2 regions of the Zymobacter palmae genome follow, and region 1 is predicted to be linked to the other one. Evidence: riboswitches for the same ligand, from Rfam matches in the RefSeq annotation. Region 1 holds a riboswitch; the other holds the start of a gene.
The links. A riboswitch is a leader RNA that binds a small molecule or an ion and turns the genes downstream of it on or off. The one in region 1 is predicted to bind thiamine pyrophosphate.

Region 2: another riboswitch for thiamine pyrophosphate. It lies ahead of thiB (thiamine ABC transporter substrate binding subunit); the one in region 1 lies ahead of ZBT109_RS09420 (HesA/MoeB/ThiF family protein).

What each region holds. Positions count from the first base shown of each region.
Region 1 covers NZ_AP018933.1:2,106,201-2,111,277, reverse strand. Annotated here, with positions in the region: gene thiE (thiamine phosphate synthase) at 1-82, opposite strand, end outside; gene thiH (2-iminoacetate synthase ThiH) at 79-1,308, opposite strand; gene ZBT109_RS09430 (thiazole synthase) at 1,323-2,093, opposite strand; gene thiS (sulfur carrier protein ThiS) at 2,162-2,371, opposite strand; gene ZBT109_RS09420 (HesA/MoeB/ThiF family protein) at 2,368-3,120, opposite strand; TPP riboswitch at 3,322-3,441, opposite strand; gene mfd (transcription-repair coupling factor) at 3,508-5,077, opposite strand, start outside.
Region 2 covers NZ_AP018933.1:2,803,310-2,808,386, reverse strand. Annotated here, with positions in the region: gene pdxR (MocR-like pyridoxine biosynthesis transcription factor PdxR) at 1-299, opposite strand, end outside; gene ZBT109_RS12390 (SDR family NAD(P)-dependent oxidoreductase) at 452-1,222, opposite strand; gene ZBT109_RS12385 (aspartate aminotransferase family protein) at 1,516-2,832, shown strand; TPP riboswitch at 3,039-3,142, shown strand; gene thiB (thiamine ABC transporter substrate binding subunit) at 3,210-4,226, shown strand; gene ZBT109_RS12375 (thiamine/thiamine pyrophosphate ABC transporter permease ThiP) at 4,240-5,077, shown strand, end outside.

The DNA.
Region 1 (5,077 bases):
CATCACGTTCATCAAGGCTGATCGTGACCAGGTAGAGGGATAGGTCGAGGTGGGGGCGTGTGAGCGTTGAGGTGACGGTCATGCCTGCTGCTCCTCGTGGGTGGCGGGGCGCGTGTGGCGCACGGGATGCGGGTGTTCGCTCAGGGTGTCGCTGCTGTCTGATGACGAGCGTATGGAAGGTGCTTGGCGACCGAAGCCGGCATCCCAATCCTTCCATACTGGCTGTAGCCCTGACTGGCGCAGGGCCTCGGCGACCTGCTCGGGGGTACGGTGATCGTCTGGTGTGAACTGTTCGAGATGATGATCGTGGGTATTGGCATAGCCGCCCGGTTGTGTCTGGGAGAACGCGCTGATGCTGGTGATGCCTAGCGGCGCAACATGGTCGCGGAAGCGTGCGGATTCGCGGGTCGACAGCGACAGCTCGACATCGGGAAATGCGATGCGATAGGCACAGATGAGCTGTACCAGATGGCGTTCAGTAACCAGTGCCGCGGGGGTGATGCCGCCCTCACAGGGACGCAGGCGCGGGAACGATATCGAGAAGCGGCTCTGCCAATAGCGCTCGCGCAGATAGCGTAGGTGCTCCGTCATCATGAAGCAGTCGGTGCGCCAATCGGCGGACAGCCCAAGCAGTGCACCTAGACCGATCTTGCTCATGCCGGCAAGGCCCAACCGGTCGGGGGTTTCCAGTCGCCACTGGAAGTCGGTCTTGAAGCCGCTGAGGTGGTGCTGATCGTACAGCGCCGGATGGTAGGTTTCCTGATACACCAGCACCGTATCGACACCCAGCGTGCGCAGCTCGGTGTAGTCCTCAATTCGCATCGGTTGCACTTCCATCATCAGATGACTGAAGTGGCGGCGAATGCGTGGCAGATGCTCGCGGAAGTACGCCATGCCGACTTTCTTGGGGTGTTCTCCTGTCACGATTACGACCTGATCGAACCCCAGTGCCTTGATCGCCTCGCATTCCCGCTCAATCTCTTCTCCGCTCAGAATTTTGCGGGTGATCCTGTTGTGCGAAGAGAAACCGCAGTAGCTGCAGTTGTTGGCGCACATGTTTGACAGGTACAGCGGCACGTACATGCCAATGGTGCTGCCGAAGCGCTGGCGGCTAAGGGCCTGCGCACGCTGGGCCATCTGTTCGAGAAACCCATCAGCGGCGGGTGAGATCAGCGCCATCAGATCATGGGCGTCCGGGGATGGGGTGGTCAGGGCACGCTGAACGTCGGCTGCCGTCATGGCATTGATGCGCAGGGTGATGTCCTGCCAGTCGAGCTGGTGCAGCTCACCGAAAAATGAACGGCTCATGCAGTGAGGCTCCTTCAGTTCAGCGTGTCGAGAAAAGAGGTCAGCGGGCTGGAGGCCTGTGCCTGCCATGTGACCGCGCCAGGGCGGCTAGAGCGTGCCAGTTCGCCTGCTTCGACAGCGAGGCGGAAAGCGTGGGCCATCTGCACGGGATCGGCGGCCGAGGCGATGGCGGTATTTACCAGTACGGCATCGGCGCCCATTTCCAATGCTTCCACCGCTTGGCTGGGGCGGCCGATACCCGCGTCGACGACGACGGGTACCTGTGCTTGCTCAATAATGATGCGCAGCATATCACGCGTAGACAGCCCCTGATTGGAGCCGATCGGCGCACCCAACGGCATGACTGCGGCGCAGCCGACGTCCTCCAGTCGCTTGCATAGCACCGGATCGGCACTGCAGTAAGGCATGACGACAAAGCCTTCCTTGACCAGCTGTTCGGCGGCCTTGAGCGTTTCGATGGGGTCGGGTAGCAGCCAGCGTTGATCGGGGTGGATCTCCAGTTTGATCCACGGTGTGTTCATCGCTTCGCGTGCAAGCTGGGCGGCCAGTACGGCTTCATCGGCGGTGCGTGCGCCGGATGTATTGGGCAGCAGCGGGATGCCGCTGGCCTTAAGTGGCGCATAGACATCGCCTTCGTTGGCGGTAGCGGTCACTCGCTTCATTGCAAGGGTCACCATCCCAGCGCCGGAGGCTTCCAGCGCGGCCAGCATCAGCGCTGGGGTGGCGAATTTACCCGTACCCATCAGTAGGCGGGAAGAAAACGTGCAGTCGGCAATGGTTAGCATGACAAAAGAGTCCTGACAGAAGGTGAACGAAAGCGTTAGCAGTGGCGCGGTGGCGGCATGCGGGCCATTTAGCCTCCGGCGATGGGCTGGATCAGCAGCAGGGCATCACCGCCGCTGACGGTCTGCTGTTCCCAGTGCTGGCGGGGCACAACCTTGCCGTTGAGTGCGACGGCATAGCCGGGGGCGGTAGCGTCAAGCTGGAGGAGCAGCTCTGCCAGTGTCAGAGGGTTTTGAGGCAGCGTGCGAGGTTCGCCGTTGAGCGTGATGGTGGTGGTCATGAGTGGGTTCCACAGACAGAGCAGTGAGGATGAGCGGTACGTTCTAGGGTCTGCCAGTGCTGATGCTGACCATCGAACAAGGTGATCGTGTGGGTAAGAGGCGAATCGTTGTTGACCAGCCAGCGAATGGCCTCAAGGGCTTGCATGGCCCCGAAGATGCCGGGCAATGGGCCGAGGATGGGCAGTGGGCCGGGAGCGGCAGGGGCTTCTTCAGGGAACAGACAGTGATAGCAGCCGTGACTAAACGGGGGCGCGAAGACGGTGAGCTGGCCTTGCAGGCGGGCAACGCTGGCGTGTATCCACGGTGTCTGCAGGGCTACGCAGCACGCATTGATAGCGCGACGGGTGGCGAGGTTGTCGGTGCAATCCAGTACAAGATCGGCGGCGGCAACGGCATCCTGCAGGGCTGAACCTTCAAGGCGGCAGGCAATAGCGCGGCAGTCGACGTCAACGTTGCGGGCGCTCAACCGCTGGCAGGCCGTGTTCGCTTTCGAGAGGCCAATGTCGGCTTCGTTGTACAGTACCTGACGATGAAGATTGGTGAGGCTGACGTGATCGTCATCGGCGAGCGTCAGCGTGCCTATGCCAGCACCCACCAAATAAGGGGCCGCCGCTGACCCTAGGCCGCCCGCACCGACCAGCAGTACATGGGCGGCATGCAGGCGCTGTTGTCCTTCAAGGCCGAAGTCGCTGAGGGCCATTTGACGCTGATAGCGAGATGATGTCGATGAAGAGGAGAGCGCTACCACGGTGATGTTTCCTTTCCGCAATGCGCCTGGCTGCCTTCGATATCAGCGGGCAGGTCAGGCTGATTCGGAGCGCATAGAGCAAAGGGAACGCGGTGGGACGCTGGTTATTCAGAGAGGGGAAAAGGCGTGCGGGGGCGCAGTGATACCGCGCTTTAGGATAAACCTGCCCGTGAGTCGTCCGTACTAATGGCAAGACATAGGGCAGGTTGCACGCTTGTTTCCTTCGCAGATCCGAATCTGATCAGGTTCCACGGATTCCCTCTGGGGGTCTCAGCTCCCGAACGCGGTACATCGTCGCTGGGAGCACTCCGACAAGTGCTGATGGGTGCTGTTTTAACGCACTAAGCGTCAGCTGGCAAGCTTGGTGCGCTGATGTGGGCTTCGACGTTAGTCGCTGTTCACCGCGCTGCGACTCTGCTCAAGCCGTGTCAGCAGGGCTTCTATTGCCTTGAAGCGCGTTTCTGCATCGGGCATCGCGGCAGTGAAGCGTAGCGTTTGCGCGCCGTCGAGTCGGTAGCGCTGGGGTTCGCGTTGTATCAGCGTGACCAGCGTCATCGGGTCAATGGTCGGTTGGCTGCCGAAGATCAGGCGACCTCGCTCCGGCCCCGCTTCAAGACGATGGATGCCCAGCCGTTCGGCGCGCTGGCGCAACACGGCCTGACGGAACAGGTGCTTGACCGGGTCAGGCAGCAGGCCGAAGCGATCGATCATCTCGACTTGAAGCTCGCGCAGGGCGTCGGCCGTAGCGGCGCTACTGATACGCTTGTACATCACCAGACGCTGCTGAACATCGGGCAGGTAGTCGTCGGGAATCAGGGCGGGCAGCCCCAGTCCGATTTCGACCTCTTCTTCGAGCGGCGCTTCGAGGTTTGGCGTTTTCCCCGAACGAATGGCTTTCACCGCACGATCAAGCATGTCCATGTACAGGCCATAGCCGATGGTCTCGATCTGGCCACTCTGCTCTTCGCCCAACAGTTCACCTGCGCCGCGGATTTCCAGATCGTGGCTGGCCAGCGTGAAACCGGCCCCCAGATCTTCCGATTGGCTGATGGCTTCAAGACGCTTGCGAGCATCACTGGTGATCTGCTTCGGCGGTGGCGTCAGTAGGTACGCATAGGCTTGGTGGTGCGAACGACCCACGCGGCCGCGCAGCTGGTGCAGCTGTGCCAGCCCGAACTTATCGGCGCGCTCAATGATGATGGTGTTGGCGCTGGGCACGTCAATACCGGTTTCGATGATTGTTGAGCAGACCAGAATGTTGAAGCGCTTGTGGTAGAAGTCGCTCATTACGCGTTCCAACTGGCGTTCGGCCAGCTGACCGTGTGCCACGCCGACGCGGGCTTCGGGAACCAGTTCTTCCAGCTTTTCGGCCGCGGCTTCGATGCTTTTGACCTCGTTGTGGAGGTAGTAGACCTGCCCGCCACGTAGGATTTCACGCAGGATAGCTTCCTTCAATACGCCATCATTGCGCTGCTGGATGAACGTTTTGACCGACAGGCGGCGTGCCGGTGGCGTGGCGATGATCGACAGGTCGCGCATGCCACTCATCGCCATCGACAGTGTGCGAGGGATGGGGGTAGCGGTCATGGTGAGAATGTCCACTTCGGCGCGCATCGCCTTCAGGCGCTCCTTCTGTGCCACCCCAAAGCGGTGTTCCTCGTCAATGATGACCAGCCCCAGTTCCTTGAATTCGGTGTCGCGCCCGAGCAGCTTGTGCGTGCCGATCACAATGTCAGCTTGGCCCTCGCGCAGGCGTTCGAGGGCGGCGGTCTGTGCTTTGCCGGCCTTGAAGCGCGACAGGATCTCGATGTTGACGGCGGTATCCGCGAAGCGGTCGCGAAAGTTGTCGTAGTGCTGCTGAGCCAGCAGTGTGGTCGGCACCAGTACGGCGACTTGTCGTCCCGAGTTGACGGCCAAGAACGCTGCGCGCATTGCCACTTCGGTCTTGCCGAAACCA
Region 2 (5,077 bases), 700 kb from region 1:
GTGGTCGGTGTTTGGTGCAGGGGAAGGTCTGCTATGCCATCGACGCTGTGATAGTCGGGGTGAAGGTAATAGCCGCTGCGTGGGCGGCTGACCAGATAACCGTCACGAAGCAGCCCTTCATAGACGAGCGATACGGTATTGCGTGAAATGGACAGTTGGCTAGCCATCTGACGGCAGGAGGGCAGGCGTTCGCTGGCGGGAAATACACCGCTGAAGATGGCATCAATCAGTCTTTCGCGAAGCTGCTCTTGCAGTCCGCGCTGCGGGGTAAAGTCGATATTCAAATAGTGATCCATCATGTGCACTTCCTCTGGCCTGTGTGGTGTGTTCCTCCTCAAGCGCGGCGACCCTTGCTCTGTCAGGTCGATGCGTTGCATTGGCTAGAACGAACAGAACACCCCGAAGGGTGCTCTGTCGTTGCGGATGGTGGGCCGCCGTATTCGATACGCGGTCAGGCCTGATCGCGATCAATGTGGAAGCCGTTCCACGACTGACGTACGGGCATCACTTCCAGACGGTTGATGTTCATATGATCCGGCAGCGTCGCGATGTAGTAGATCTGTTCGGCGATATCGTCAGCGCTGAGCGGAATCGTACCTTCGTAGAGAGCGTCGGAGGCGGCTTGGTCGCCTTTGGTGCGCACTAGGGTGAATTCGGTTTCGGCAATACCGGGGGCCAGATCGGTAACGCGTACGCCCGTGCCTTGCAGGTCACAGCGCAGGTTGTAGCTGAACTGTTTGACGAATGCCTTGGAGGCCCCGTAAACATGGCTGCCGCGGTAGGGCCACTGTCCTGCGATCGAGCCGATGTTGATGATACTGGCGCCCTGGCCGGTTGCGATCAGTGTAGGAAGTAGAGCATGCGTGACGTTGACCAGCCCTTTGATGTTGGTGTCGATCATCGTATGCCAGTCGGTGAGATCGACGTCCTGCGAAGGCTGCGGAGCCAGTGCCAGCCCGGCGTTATTCACCAGCGCCTTGATGGCTTTGAACCCCTCGGGAAGGTTACTGACCATGTCGATGACGGCATCGGCATCGCGTACATCCAGTGTGGCGGTGTGTACGGGCACACGCGCTGACAGTTCGTCTGATAGTGCCTTCAGGCGATCCTCGCGGCGGCCAGACAGTACCAAGGCCCAACCCTTATCGGCGAAATAGCGTGCAGCTGCCTGACCAAAACCAGAGGTGGCACCGGTGATGAACGCAATGGGGGTGTTCTGCATGGTGTGCTTCCTTGAGTTAAGGAGTGACTGCCAGCTGGCAGGTCGCCCGATGAAGTAAGGTGATAGGCCGCTGCGGGCACGGGGTGTAATCAACGCTCCACTAATCTACTAAGCATGTCTTCTGACCTTATAGCGCCAGTTTGTGTAAATCAATAGGACAGTTCTGGCCCATAAACTGCATCCAACTGGCACTATCACTTGCAATGGCATTGCGCTTAGCTTGCAAGAACTGTGACACCTTCCCATGTGCAAGGGACAGATGCCTCTGCCCCTGTTTTAAAAGGCGTTTGGCGATGACTACACCTACCAACGATAGTGTGCGGCAGCTGGATCAGCAGTACGTTTTTCATTCTTGGTCGGCTCAGGAGGGGCGCCACCCGCTCGTTATTGCGGGCGGGAAGGGCTGTCGCCTGTGGGACTACGAGGGCCATCGCTATCTCGACTTCAGTAGTCAGCTGGTCAACACCAATATCGGTGCCCAACATCCCAAGGTGATTGAGGCTATCAAGGCACAGGCCGAGCAGCTGACGACGATTGCCCCTGCTACTGCCAATCTGGCGCGTGGTGAAGCCGCTAGACTCATCTTGTCGCACGTATCGGATCGCTTCAGCAAAGTGTTTTTCACTAATGCGGGAGCCGACGCCAACGAAAATGCTATTCGCATGGCACGTCTTTACACTGGCCGTGACAAGGTGCTGTCGAGCTATCGCTCCTATCACGGCAATACCGGCAGTGCGATCTGTGCGACAGGGGACTGGCGTCGCCTGCCCAACGATTATGCGCGCGGCCATGTGCACTTCTTCACGCCCTATCTGTATCGCAGTGAATTCAACGCAGCGACTGAAGAAGAAGAGTGTGCCGCCGCACTACGCCATCTTCGCCGCATTATCGAGTGCGAAGGGCCTTCCACCATCGCGGCGATCCTGCTGGAAACGATTCCGGGCACGGCGGGCATCCTGATGCCGCCTGAGGGGTATCTGAAAGGGGTGGAAGCACTGGCGCGCGAGTTCGGTATCGTACTGATCATGGATGAGGTTATGGCGGGGTTCGGGCGCACCGGCCGCTGGTTCACCTTCCAGCACTACGGTATCGAACCCGATCTGATCACCTTTGCGAAAGGGGTCAACTCGGGCTATGTGCCCGCTGGTGGGGTCATCCTTTCGAACGAGATCAGCCACTTCTTCGATAATCGGATGTTTCCAGGCGGCCTGACCTATTCAGGGCATCCGTTGGCGATGGCGGCTATCGTAGCGACTATTACAGCGATGGAAGATGAAGGCATTGTTGAACATGCCGCTCGTATCGGTGATGACATCATTGCGCCAGCGCTTCGTCGGCTCGCTGAACGGTGCCCGATCGTGGGCGATGTACGCGGCAAGGGGGTCTTCCATGCCATTGAACTGGTCAGCGATCGTGAGACACGCGCACCGCTTCCAGCAGCACAGATGGCGGTCCTCAAGGCGGACCTGCTGGCGCGGGGCATGCTGAGCTTTATCGCTGAAAACCGTATTCACGTAGTACCGCCGTGCGTTGTCACCGTCGAGGAGGCTGAAGAAGGACTGGCCATCATTGAGGCCGCACTGACGGCACTGGCTCGCTCGCAGGACTAATCGGAACGGCCTTTGCAACGCAATGTTCTTGGGCCGATAACAACAGGCACACGGGGTGCAGTCAGCCCCTCTGGCACGACATACCCTTTCTGATGGCCGCCGTGAGCGGCGGTCGTCGCAGGGCCTCTGTGCTGCCGAGCTGGAGGCGGGACACCTTCAGTTCGGCCTTATTCCTTGCAGTTCACTTGCTTTCCCCATAAAGTTTGCCCTACTCAACGGGGTGCGGCCTTGGTCGCTGAGAGAGGTAACGCCTTAACCCGTCGTACCTGATCCGGATCATGCCGGCGGAGGGATTGAGCATCTCTATGCCCGTTTCTGGGCACTGCCTATCACTTCCGCACGCGACCCTTTTCCCTACTGCCTTGCGGAGGTCTGCGATGCGCCATCGTTTTCTGACCACTTTGGTCTCGTCTCTATGCGTCCTGTTTGCAGCATCGGCCTATGCCGATGAGCGTCCGACGCTTACCGTCTATACCTACGATATATTTGCGCGCAAGGTGATCACGCCGGAGCTGCGTCAGCAGTTCGAGGCGCAGTGCCAGTGCCAGCTCAACATGGTCGGATTGGGTGATGCGGGCAACATCATGTCGCGTCTGCAGTTGGAAGGGACCAAGACTCAGGCCGATGTGGTGCTGGGAATCGACAACAACCAGCGAGCCGAAGCGCGTCGCAGTGGGCTGTTTGCACCGCTACCAACCCATCTTGGTACCCCGACGCTGCCGATCGACTGGCAGGATGCGACCTTTATGCCCGTGGACTGGGGCTGGTTCACCTTCGTTTATGACAGCCAGAAAGTGCCTACTCCGCCCGCCAGTCTTGATGAACTGATCAACAGTGATCTGCGTGTGGTGCTGGAAGATCCGCGTACCAGCACGCCGGGGCTTGGCATGCTGCTATGGATGAAGTCTGTCTATGGTGATAAGGCCGCCGAACGCTGGCAGCAGCTGGCGCGTCATACCGTGACTGTATCGCGCAACTGGAGCGAAGCCTATGGGCTGTTCCTGCATGGTGAAGCCGATGCGGTGCTGTCCTATTCAACCTCTCCTGCGTATCACATCGAAAAAGAAGGCGAGCATCGCTACAAAGCGATGAACCTGTCGGAAGGGCTGTACATGCAGATCGAACTGGCGGGCAAACTGGCGTCGTCGGCCCATCCTCGCGAAGCGGATCAGTTTCTGGCCTTCATTACACGGCCCGAGTTTCAGCAGCGTATGTTAGTGACCAACTGGATGTATCCCGCATGGCATGACAGCGAGATCAAGCGTCCGGCGGGCTACTATCAGGATACCTTCACGCCATCACGCACGTTCATGATGGATGACGCCACGCTGGATGCGCATCGCAAGGCGTGGGTACGTGAGTGGCAGTCGGCCATGAGCGGCGCTCGGCGCTGATGGATAAAGCGCAATGATGATGAGACAAGGCTGGCGTTGGCAGCCCATTGCCACCCTAGTGGCGCTTGTGGTGCTGTTGGCATCGTTGATTGGCCCCTTGGGCGCACTGCTGGTGCGCTATCCCCCTTGGCCGTTGGAGGCAGTCGTCGGGGATGAGTACCTGCTGGGCGTGGTACGTTTCACCGTGCTGCAGGCGTTGCTGTCGATGGTGCTATCGATTATGCCTGCCATATGGATCGCACGGGCTTTGGCGCGGCGCTCAGCTTTCTTTGGACGATCATGGCTGCTATCGCTGCTGGGGTTACCGATTGTGCTGCCGCCGATCGTGGCGGTATTCGCCATCACGGCGGTGTACGGCTACAACGGTGTCGCCAACCATGTGCTGCTGGCACTTGGGCTGCCGCGGTTGGGGTCGGTCTATGGATTGATCGGTATCCTGCTCGGCCATGTCTTCTTCAATCTGCCGCTCGCGGTGCGCTGGCTGTTGCCGCTGTGGGAGCGGATTCCGGTTGAACACTGGCGCTTGGCGGCGCAGTTGGATATGCCCAGCCGCACCTGCTTTAGTGTGATCGAGTGGCCGGCCATCCGTGGGGCGCTGCCGGGTCTGGCGGCGCTCATTTTCCTGTTATGCCTGACCAGCTTTGCCGTCGTGCTGACCTTGGGTGGTGGCCCAGCCGCCACCACACTGCCGGTTGCGCTGTACCAGAGCTTGCGCATGGAAAGCGATTTTCCTCTGACGGCACAGTTGGCCTTGTTGCAGATGGTGCTGTGCGTGATCGTGCTGGTGATTCTGCCGTGGCGCGCGTCGCAGGCCACCGACGAACCCGAGCGTTTGCAGCGGGTCGATCGTC